2 regions of the Bradyrhizobium sp. Ses1 genome follow, and region 2 is predicted to be linked to the other one. Evidence: riboswitches for the same ligand, from Rfam matches in the RefSeq annotation. Region 2 holds a riboswitch; the other holds the start of a gene.
The links. Region 2 has a riboswitch for cobalamin ahead of AC5ZG5_RS08010 (TonB-dependent receptor). Riboswitches for the same ligand answer to the same signal wherever they lie in the genome.
Positions count from the first base shown of each region.

Region 1: linked by a shared signal. The riboswitch ahead of AC5ZG5_RS31230 (DUF1636 family protein) and the one ahead of AC5ZG5_RS08010 (TonB-dependent receptor) in region 2 are both predicted to bind cobalamin.

Region 1 covers NZ_JCAMOQ010000036.1:70,819-76,138, reverse strand. Annotated here, with positions in the region: gene cobN (cobaltochelatase subunit CobN) at 1-983, opposite strand, end outside; gene cobW (cobalamin biosynthesis protein CobW) at 983-2,032, opposite strand; gene AC5ZG5_RS31230 (DUF1636 family protein) at 2,029-2,403, opposite strand; cobalamin riboswitch at 2,498-2,715, opposite strand; partial or broken gene AC5ZG5_RS31225 (cob(I)yrinic acid a,c-diamide adenosyltransferase) at 2,759-3,285, shown strand; partial or broken gene AC5ZG5_RS31220 (cobyric acid synthase) at 3,345-4,079, shown strand; gene cobD (threonine-phosphate decarboxylase CobD) at 4,090-5,055, opposite strand; gene cbiB (adenosylcobinamide-phosphate synthase CbiB) at 5,067-5,320, opposite strand, start outside.
Region 2 covers NZ_JCAMOQ010000004.1:262,682-268,001, forward strand. Annotated here, with positions in the region: gene AC5ZG5_RS08000 (hypothetical protein) at 1-1,171, shown strand, start outside; gene AC5ZG5_RS08005 (hypothetical protein) at 1,285-1,446, opposite strand; gene AC5ZG5_RS08010 (TonB-dependent receptor) at 1,531-3,795, opposite strand; cobalamin riboswitch at 3,908-4,105, opposite strand; gene AC5ZG5_RS08015 (FecCD family ABC transporter permease) at 4,288-5,262, shown strand; gene AC5ZG5_RS08020 (ABC transporter ATP-binding protein) at 5,259-5,320, shown strand, end outside.

The sequences.
Region 1 (5,320 bases), on a different contig from region 2:
AAGCTCACCACGCCTGCGAACAGACGGCCATCAACCTCCGGCAACACCACATGCATCGCCAGATCACCGGGCGAGAGGCCGCGCAGCGACTCGGCCCAATCCGCCCGCCTTGCCGTGGACAGCGCCACTTGGAACAGAGGGCAAAATGCAGCATCAAACGGCGTCGCGCCGTCGTCGCCAACCGCGGAGAACGCGGTGGCATTGACGATGGCCGCCGGAGCACATTGCGCGAAATGCGCGCGCAACCAATCCACGACGCCCGCCGCCTTCAGTGAAGTGGCGAACACACCGTAGGCATCAAACCCCTTCCGCCGCAATGCTACGATCAGTGCATCCACCGGACCTGTGTCGGCGGCGGTGAGATAAGAGCGATAGAAGGTGACGATCGCACGCGGCTTCCCACCGGAATCCGGCAGCGTTGGAACGACCCCACGCGCGGGGTCGTAGAAGCCCATCTCGGGAACGTCCATCTCCCCGACGACCGGCCCCGCATAGAGACCCGACGCCAGCGCAAGCTGGGCGATCGCCGCCTGCGCTGCGACCGGCCCGCCCTTGTCGCAGAGCACTTTTAGCCGTCTGAGCGTCGAGACCGGCAAAGTCGAGAACGCATCGAGCCGCAGATCATCGCGACCATCCGCCGGCAGCACAGCAAGCGCGATACCGCGGTCCTTCGCCAATTGATGCAGCGCCGTCAGTCCATACGGCCAGTAAGACTCGCCGCCGATCAAGCGCACCAAAATGCCGCGCGCCTGCAACAGCGTTCGTTCGACATAGGTGTCAACCGACAGCGGATGACGCAGCTCCGCGAGGTTCGCAAGCCTCAGCGACGGCAGTTTCTCGCGCCCGCGCCGCCACCCGGAGGCAAACGCGGCGAGATCAGAGTCCGAAAACGAGAGCGCCACGAGATCGGCCGGATCCTGGCCGATGTCCCTGGGCGTCGCGGTCTCCTCAAGACCACGGCTCTCGCGAAAGACGACGTGCATCAGATGCCAAGTCCCGCAATACCAAGTCCCGCCTTGATCGCGGCTTCGTCGATGTCGCCGTGCTCACCGATCACGACCAGTTTTGACTGTTTCGGCCGCGCCCCCCAGGGCCTGTCGAACTGATGGCGCACCCGTTCGCCAACCGATTGCAGCAGCAGGCGCATCGGCTTGCCTTCGACCGCGATATAGCCCTTGGCACGCAGCACGTTCTGCTCGCGCGCCAGCCGCTGGATCGATGCAACCAGCGCATCGATATCGGTGACCTCCGGGAGATCGACGACGACGGACGCAAAATCATTGTGCTCGTGCTCGTCCTCGCCATCATGATGCGAGGGGCGCGCAGCGAGATCATCCTCTGCAGCTGCTTCGAGCCCCAGGATCACGCGCGCGTCAACGGCGCCATCGACGACCGGCAGCATCGGCACCCGGCGCGGCATCTCGGCCTCGATCGCTGCCTTGGCTGCTTCGAGCCCTGCCGAGCCGGCCAGGTCTGCCTTGGTGAGCAGCACGATATCGGCGCAGGCGATCTGGTCTTCGAACACCTCCGAGAGCGGCGTTTCGTGGTCGAGATTGTGATCCGCCGCGCGCTGCGCTTCCACGGCGTCCGGGTCCGGCGCAAAGCGACCGGCGGCCACGGCCTCCGCGTCGGCGAGCGCAATCACGCCATCAACGGTGATCCGCGACCGGATTTCCGGCCAGTCGAACGCCTTGAGCAGCGGCTTTGGCAAGGCCAGCCCCGATGTCTCGATCAGGATGTGGTCGGGCTTCACCTTGCGCGCGAGCAGTTGCTCCATCGCAGGAATGAAATCGTCAGCCACGGTGCAGCAGATGCAGCCATTGGCGAGTTCGACGATGTTTTCTTCCGGACAATTTGCATCAGCGCAGGATTTCAGGATCTCGCCATCGACGCCCTCGCTGCCGAACTCGTTGACGAGCACCGCAAGCTTCTTGCCGTTGGCATTGGTGATCAGATGCTGGATCAGCGTCGTCTTGCCTGATCCCAAGAAGCCGGTGACGACCGTGAGCGGGACTTTTGCGAGCGTGTTCATTCGGCGGCCTCCGGCACGATGGCGATGGAGGGAATGCGAGCAAGCGATTGCTTGCGGAAGATTTCGGGCCGGCCGCGCCATGGCACGATGCCGTCGAGCGCCGCTGCGTAAGCCGCAGCGCCCGCGATCACATCGTTTGCGTTGGCGTCGGACAGGCGACCGTAGACATAGGACCACCGTCCCGGCGCGTTGAGTGCGACCGAGCAACCCTGGGTGCAAGCCGACAGGCATTCGACGGGAACCAGATTGACGCCATCCGGCACGCCGGCATCGCGAATGGCGGCATGCAGCCGGGCGCCTGGCGTAGTCTCGCCCTCCGCAACGGTCTGGCCTGCCCGGCAGGTAATGCAGACATGAAGTGTGACGGTCATCGCCCCTTCCAGGATAAACTGCGGGAGGCGATGAGGTGCGCGAATCCATCCGAAGGAAGGCTCGCTTCCCCGTCGCGGAACACCCCGTCCGCCGGTCTCAAACGTTGCGCTGGCAGGTCTCCCGGCTAGCGGAGCAGGATTTTGTCCTTCGGTGCCCGCCTTCCCGACCCCGTTCGGGGCAGTGGCTTCGGGCATCTCTCCGGTCACGGTCGCGGGGGCGGCTGCTTTTCGAACCCAAACCTCTCGATTTGAGCTCTATCGCATTCCCTCTTCGCCTGTCGTAGGACAGGAACCAACGCAGGCCCACCATTTGCCTCTACCTGCGACTTGTCAAGCCGAAGGACCACGTCAGATGATGTCTGAACAGGATGCCGCCGAGGACGAGGATGCCGTCGCCTCCGAGGCCTCTGCAGATGCCCGCCACGCGGCGAAAATGACGAAGAAAAAGGTCGCCCGCGACAAGATCATGGCGACCAAGAGCGGCGAGAAGGGACTGATCATCGTTCATACTGGCGCAGGAAAGGGAAAATCATCCTCCGCCTTCGGCATGATCGTGCGCTGTGTCGCGCATGGCTTTCCCTGCGCCGTGGTTCAATTCATCAAGGGAGCCTGGGATACCGGCGAGCGCCGCCTGCTCACCGGACATTTCGGCGACCTCTGCCAGTTCTATGCAATGGGCGAAGGCTTTACCTGGGAAACGCAGGATCGCGCCCGCGATATCGCCGCAGCAAGGGCAGGCTGGGACAAGGCGAAGCAACTGATTCTGGGATCCAGCCTTGCGCATGGTCGTGCTCGACGAGATCAACATCGCGCTTCGGTACGACTATCTGGAGATCGCGGAGAACCTCGAAGCCACCGACGACGCATGTCGTTCTCACCGGCCTTCGCTGTCGTCGCTATCGCCGCAACTCTGCTCTGGCTAAGATAACTGTCCACGCGACCTAGGGCTCGGCGAGGCGCGCAGGCCCGGCAAGTGCAAGATCGCTTTTCTCGCATTGTCACGGATTGCCAATTTCGACGATCTCGACCCGCTCAAGCTTGAGCCCGGCATCGATCTCGTGATGGTTCGCCCCGGAGAGGCCATTCCCGGCGACGCCAGGCTTGTCATTATTCCCGGCTCGAAGTCGACACGCGGCGATCTTGCCTTCCTGCGCGCGCAAGGCTGGGATATCGATCTGCTGGCACATCACCGCCGCGGCGGTCATGTGCTCGGTGTCTGCGGCGGCTACCAGATGCTCGGGCGCAGCGTCGCCGATCCCGAAAGGATCGAGGGACCGGCGGGCGAAACGCAAGGCCTCGGGCTTCTGGATGTAACCACGGTCATGACCGAGCAGAAGACGCTCACCCGCGTAGCCGCACAACACATCGAGACCAGACAGCCGATCGATGCCTATGAGATCCATATCGGGCAAACCGATGGACCCGATCGCGCGCGTCCGTTCGCCCTGCTCGATGGCGCGCCGGAAGGCGCGATCTCGCGCGACGGACGCGTCTACGGCAGCTATCTGCACGGCCTGTCTGCGTCCGACGATTTCCGCAAGTCCTTTCTCGCGCAGCTCGACATTCCAGCGGCGGACCAACCGTATCGTGGAGAGGTAGAAAGCGCGCTCGATGCGCTTGCCGACCACATCGAGGCTCATCTCGATGTCGAAGGGCTGCTCGCGCTGGCCCGCTGACCAGGAGACGTCAGCGCGAGAGGGCCTCGCTCAGGCGAGCCCACTCGGCCTCGCCGCCCGGCAGACCCAGCCGCAACCATCGCGGTTGTTGTTCAAAGATGCGCGACCAGATGCGTGCGCCCGCAAGCCGCGCCTGCGCCGTGCGCGCGTCTTCGGTCTCATAGAGACGGAACAGCGGCGTGCCGCCAACGAGCTTCCACCCCTGCGATTTCACCGCGGCGTCGAGCCGCTGACATTCGCGTTCGAGACGACTCGCGGTTGCCATGGCCCATTCGCGATCCAGCAAGGCGCGCCGCCCGACCGCGATCGCGGCACCTGAGACCGGCCACGGACCCGCCATCGCCGATAGGACAGCGATGTCTCGCTCCCCGCCAAGCACGAAGCCGAGCCGCAAGCCAGCGAGGCCATAGAACTTTCCGAATGAGCGCAGGATCAGGAGGCCCGGTCGTCCCGCCTCCGATGCGAGCGACAATTCGAGAACGGCGTCGGCAAAACTCTCGTCGATGACGAGACAACCAACGCGTGGCAGCAACGCGAGCAGGTCTTCCCTGTCATGGCGTCGTCCATCGGGATTGTTGGGATTGACGACCACGGCGAGATCGGTTCCAGCCAGAGCGTCAAGCGTCGGGACCTCGGCAACGTCCCAGCCAGCGGCCGACAGAACAGCAGCGTATTCGTTGTATGTGGGCGCGAGAATGTGGGCTCGACCACGGGGCGCGAAGCGCGGCAGGAGCTGGACAGCTGCTTGCGCGCCGGCCATCGCCACGATCGACGCGCTGGTCCCATAAGCCTGCCGCGCAGCCTCAAGCAGCAACTCGATGTCGGATCGCGATGGCAGTGTTTGCCAATGTTTTGGCTCGATTTCGCCGACCGGATAGGATTGCCGATTGATGCCGGTCGACAGATCAATCCAATCCTCCACGCGCCCACCGAAACGCTGCACCGCCTGATCGAGATTGCCACCATGCTCCTGCATCGCCTGCCCCGTCATACCAAAGCCAGTGCCGCGAGCAAACCGCCCAGCAACAGCATCGCGCGGATGTAGAGCGTCAAGCCTCGCCGGACGTCGGCAGCCAGCGGATCGCGCGCACCCTCGTTCAACCAGGGCTCGTTGGTGATGCTGCTGTGATAGCTACGCGGTCCGCTCAATCGTACGCCAAGCACGCCTGCCATCGAGGCTTCCGGCCAGCCTGCGTTGATCGAACGATGGCGGTTCGCGTCTCGTACCATGCATGACAGCG
Region 2 (5,320 bases):
GCACCACGTCGAAGTCTGCGATCCCTCGCCCTGGTGCCTGTCGCGCTATTCGCGCTTCGTGCGCAAATTCCATCGCTGCCCGGGGTTGCGCCACGATCCCGAGGGATTCCTCGGCTTCATCGAGCGACTGCTGGAGGCGCCGTTCGACGTGCTGCTGCCGACCCATGAGCAGGGCTTTCTGTTCGCGCGCGCCGAGGCGCGGCTGAAGGGCCGCGTCGGCCTGGCGCTGCCGCGGTTTGGCAGCTACCGGATGGTGCACGGCAAGGCCGGCTTCAGCCGTCTGCTTGGCCAATTGGGCCTGCCGCAGCCGCCGACTCGGATCGTGACGTCGGAGAGCGAGCTGCGCGACGCCATCCGCTTTCCTTCCGTGATCAAGACCTCGGTCGGCACCGCGAGTCGCGGCATCTGGTTCGTGCGCGACGAAGCCGATTTCAACATCGCGCTGTACGAGCTCGGCGCCAGCGACGCCTTTGCCGATGAGGTTCTGATGCAGGATCTCGTCACCGGCACGACGGAGAAGGCGCAGTCGGTGTTTTGCTTTGGGAAGCTGGTCGGCTTCCACGCCTATCGGCAGATCGCGCCCGGTGTCGGCGGCGGTGAGGCGATCAAGGAAAGCGTCAGCCGTCCGCAGGTGCGCGCCTATCTGGAAGCGATCGGGGGAGCGCTGGCTTGGCACGGCGCGCTGTCGGTCGACTACGTGATGCCGATCGACAGCCCCGTGCCGCTCCTGATCGACTGCAATCCGCGCCTGGTCGAGCCGCTCAATGCCTTCCGCGCCGGCGCCGATCTGGTCGATCTCCTGCTGCGCGTATCGCTCGGCGAGACGCCACAACCCTTGCCTGAGAGTCGCGCCGGCGTGCGGACGCATTTGGCGATGCAGGCGCTGCTCGGCCACGCCTCCCGCGGCGGCACCAGGCGCGACATTCTGGTCGAGTGCGGCGATCTCTTGAAGACCTCGGGGCCCTACAACGCCAGCACCGAGGAGCTGACGCCGGTGCGGCTCGACTGGCTCAGCGCCGTGCCGCTGACGATGACGGTCGGCCTCACTCTGGTCTCGCCGAAACTGGCAAAGACGGTCGCCCGCGGCGGCTTCGGCGCGCATCTGCTCGATGTGAAGAGCATCCGCAAGATCGAGCGCGACGATTTCGCGGGACTGCATCAGCCGTCGTAGGGTGGGCAAAGCGAAGCGTGCCCACCATTGCGAGCGGAGTGCCTGATGGTGGGCACGTCGCTGCGCTCCTTTGCCCACCCTACAATTCCGCGCTCGCAATGACGCGAAGCGTCTCACAACGGCGCGTCGTCGGGGCCGTAGCGATCGCGCTTCGGTGTGGCGATGTCGCCGTCTTCGTAGTCGTCGTCCTCGTCGTGACGCGCAGGTGGAGGCGGCGGCTTTGGCTTGCCGCCTTCCTGCTTCGGAGGTTGGCTTCTCTTCCCGATCCCGCCCATGTCGATCTCCCGCCATCACGACATAATGGCTGATTCGGGCGGAACAAGCCGGTCCGCGCGTGGCTCGCGGACCGGCCGATCGCTTCAGAACGTGGCGCCGGCCTTCACCAGGAAAGTCCGACCCGGCAGCGGATAGGCGCTGAAGCGGCCGGGCGTGAAGTTCGAGGCGATGGCGTAGTCGTAATAGAGCGCATTCAGGACGTTGTTGACGCTGACCGACCAGAAGAAATGCTCATAGGCGCCGCTGAGCTTGAGGTCGATCGTCGCATCGCCCGGAATGCGCGTTTGCGTATTGGCCTGGTCGTTGTCCATGACGCGCGAGCTCCAGGCGCGCAGCGTGGCATCGAACACGAGATAGTTGTCCCAGATATTCCAGGTCACGCCGAGATTGCCGGTGTAGCGCGACACCAGCGGCACATCGTTGCCCGCGAACTGTCCCTCGCGGAACACGGCGCGCGTGTAAGCCATGCCGCCGCGCAGCGACACGGTATCGCTGACGCGCAGCGAGGCCTGCGTCTCGGAGCCATAACGCCGGGTCGGATCGAGGTTGATGTTGTAGAACAGCACCGGATTGAAATGGATCTCGTTCTCGAGGTCCATGTTGTAGATGCTGGTTTGCACCTGGAAGCGGCCCGTCTTGACGCGGAAGCCGGCTTCGACGTCGTGCGAGGTCTGCGTCTTCAACTGGAAATTCTGCGGCAACGGGTTGAAGTCCGCATCGAACGCGGGTCCGGTGGACGTGCGCTCGTCGACATCGGGCGTGCGAAACGCGTGCGCGGCGCGGGCGAACACCGAGAACATTTCGGTGAAGCGATGCTCGACGCCGACATGCAGCGCGTAATTGGTCTCGCTCTGGTCGAGCGGCGTCGCCTGCGCGTCGAAGGCGAACGGCGCGTTCGGATCGTAGCGATCGCGCGCGCTGAGCCAGGTGTTCTGCACCCGCGCGCCATAGGAGAAATCGGTGGTGGGCAAGAGGCCAACCGTGTGCTGCCAATAGCCGGCGAGCGACTGCTGCGACAGGTCGTAGGTATGGATCGGCGGCACGCCCCGGAACGCGCCGCGCTGCTGGTGGAACGTTGCATCGTAATAGTCGATGCCGGTCAGGATCGACGAGGGAATCCCGAAGATCGAATTGTTGATGCTCAGCCGCGGCGTGATCGACCAGGTCTGCAACGCGGCGTCATTGTAGGTGGATGCCGCGCTGATGAATGGCGAGGTGCCGAAGAACGCGCCTTGCGTGTCCTTCTGGCGGTAGCCGCCATCGACGATCAGGTCGACACCGTTCAGGAGCGTCTTGGTGAAGCCCGCCGTCGCGCTCGCGCCCTGCTGGTTGCCATAGTCGAACGGCGTGGCGGCGCCCTTGCGATCGGTGACGAGCTGATTGACGCCGATCGAAGGATCGACCAGCCTGCCGCCGGGAAAGCCCAGCTTCTGGTCGTCGCCGGTCACCGTCAGGAAGGCTTTCAGGTCCGGCGTCGTGTAGTTGAGATTGCCGACGCCGTTGCGCTGGTCGAGCGCATTGTTCACGCGGTAGCCGTCGGACTTGATGCCGTTGCCGTAGAACGACGCCGACCATGGTCCCGAATTCATCGCGGTCGAGATCGCGGCCATGCGCTGGTTGAAGGAGCCATAGCCGGCTTCGCCGCGGATCGAGACCGGCGGGCCGCCGACACCGGTCTTGGTGACGATGTTGATCACGCCGCCTATCGCATTGTCGCCGTAGAGCACGGCGCCGCTGTTGCCGCGGGTGATCTCGATGCGCTCGATCGAATCGAGCGGGATGGTCGATAGATCCACCTGCGCCATGTCGATGTCGTTGAGCCGTCGCCCGTTGAGCAGGAACAGCGTGTTGGCGGTGGCGAACGCGCCGAAGCCGCGCAGGTCGACCGAGGTCTTGGCGCCGTTCACGCCGCCATAGAGCGATTGAAGCTGCACGCCGGGGGCCTGCGCGATGATCTCGGCCAGAACCTGGGTCGGCGAATGCGCGATGTCGTCGGCGGTGATCACGGTCGAGGACGTCCCGACAATGCCGGCAAATTGCGGGCCGCCGCCACCGCCACCGGATGAAGCTCCGCCAGCGGCGGCGCCGCCAGCGCCCGCGCCGCCGGCCGGCTGCGCGTTGGTCGGCACCTGGCCCGGCGCGGGCCGCCGGGGACCTGGAGTGCCGTCGGAAGCGGGCTTGGCACGGGTGCGGTTGTGGTCGCCGGGCGCCCTGACCTCGACCGGCGGCAATTGCTCGGAGGGCGCTTCCTGCGCCTGCGCGGCGGAAACATACAAAGCGGGCGCCAGCATGCTCGACGCGAGCAGCAGCGCGCGGCGTTGCTTGGTGACTGTGGTAGCAGAGAACATCGGCGAGACCTCGGTATGACGTCAGTGGCACGTCACAGCGAACCAAGGCTCACCATCGCGTTTCGCGCTTCAGGTGAAGCAAATGCCTGTACTCCCCGACCGACATCGTCGCGTGTGACCACGTATGACGGCAGGTCTCCTGGCTCGCGGGTCGTTACCCTTCGTCGCCTTCCCAGGACCGAGACTCCCAGTGGCATATGACGAAGGATTCACCGCATACAGTTGCGGGGGCAGCCGCGGCTTTACGGGAAGTTTCCCGGTACCGCATTCCCTTTTGATCCCGATAGGAACCGTCAGGGCCATCTAGGATTTCGGCGGCACGTGAGTCAATCCCGGCGAAACTGCGGCTCCCTGGCTCCCATACGTTTTTTTGTTCCGGTGTCGCTTGTCTGCCACCGAATTCGCTGCAAGAAGCAGGGCGCGATGAGTGCACAGGATTTCACGATAGCGGCGGGTCTGGCCGCGCGGCGGCGGTTGGGGGCGACCGTTGCAATGATTGCGTTGGTTGCCTTGCTGATGCTGATCTCGCTCGGCACCGGCCCGGTGCGGCTGTCGCCGCTGACGGTGATCGAGGCGCTGTTCGGTGGCGGCAGCGATGTCACGCAGGTGATCGTGCGCGAGATTCGCCTGCCGCGCACCATCCTGGCGTTTGCGATCGGCGCCATCCTCGGTCTGTCAGGCGCGGCGCTGCAAGGCCTGTTGCGCAATCCCTTAGCCTCGCCCTCGCTGTTCGGCGCGCCGCAATCGGCGGCGTTCGGTGCGGTGCTGGTGATCGCGCTGGGGTTGGCTGACGTCCGCTCCTATGCGCTGCCGGTCGCCGCCATCATCGCCGCATTCGGCTCGGTCTTCGTGCTGCTCGCGATCGCAGGCCGCAATGCGGGCCTCTTGATCCTGATCCTCGCCGGGCTTGCGATCTCGAGCCTTGCGGGCGCTGCGACGGCGCTGGTGATGAACCTCGCGAGCAATCCGTTCCTGGCGCTCGAGATCGCGTTCTGGCTGCTCGGCTCGCTGGAGGACCGCAGCTTCCAGCATGTCGCGCTGGCGCTGCCGTTCATCGTCGCCGGCGCGGCCATCCTGCTGTCGCAAGCCAGCGCCTTCCGCGCGCTCACGCTCGGCGAAGAGACCGCGCAAAGCCTCGGCGTCGATGTCGGCCGCCTGCGCCTGTTCGTGATCGCAGGCGTTGCGCTTGGCGTTGGTGGCGCGGTGGCGGTCACCGGCACCATCGGCTTCATCGGCCTGGTCGCGCCGCATCTGATGCGGCCCGTCATCGGCCACGATCCGGCGCGGCTGTTGGTGCCGAGCGCGCTTGCCGGCTCGGCGCTGTTGCTCGCGGCCGACATCGCGGTGCGCATCATCCCGTCGACGTCGGACATCAAGGTGGGCGTGTTGACCTCGATCATCGGCGTGCCGTTCTTCCTCTATCTCATCATGCGCGAGCGTCGCGCGCTCGGCGGAGGCGTCGCATGACGGCGCTTGTTGTAGAACACCTCAACGTCGTGCTCGCCGGCCGCCGCGTGCTCAACGA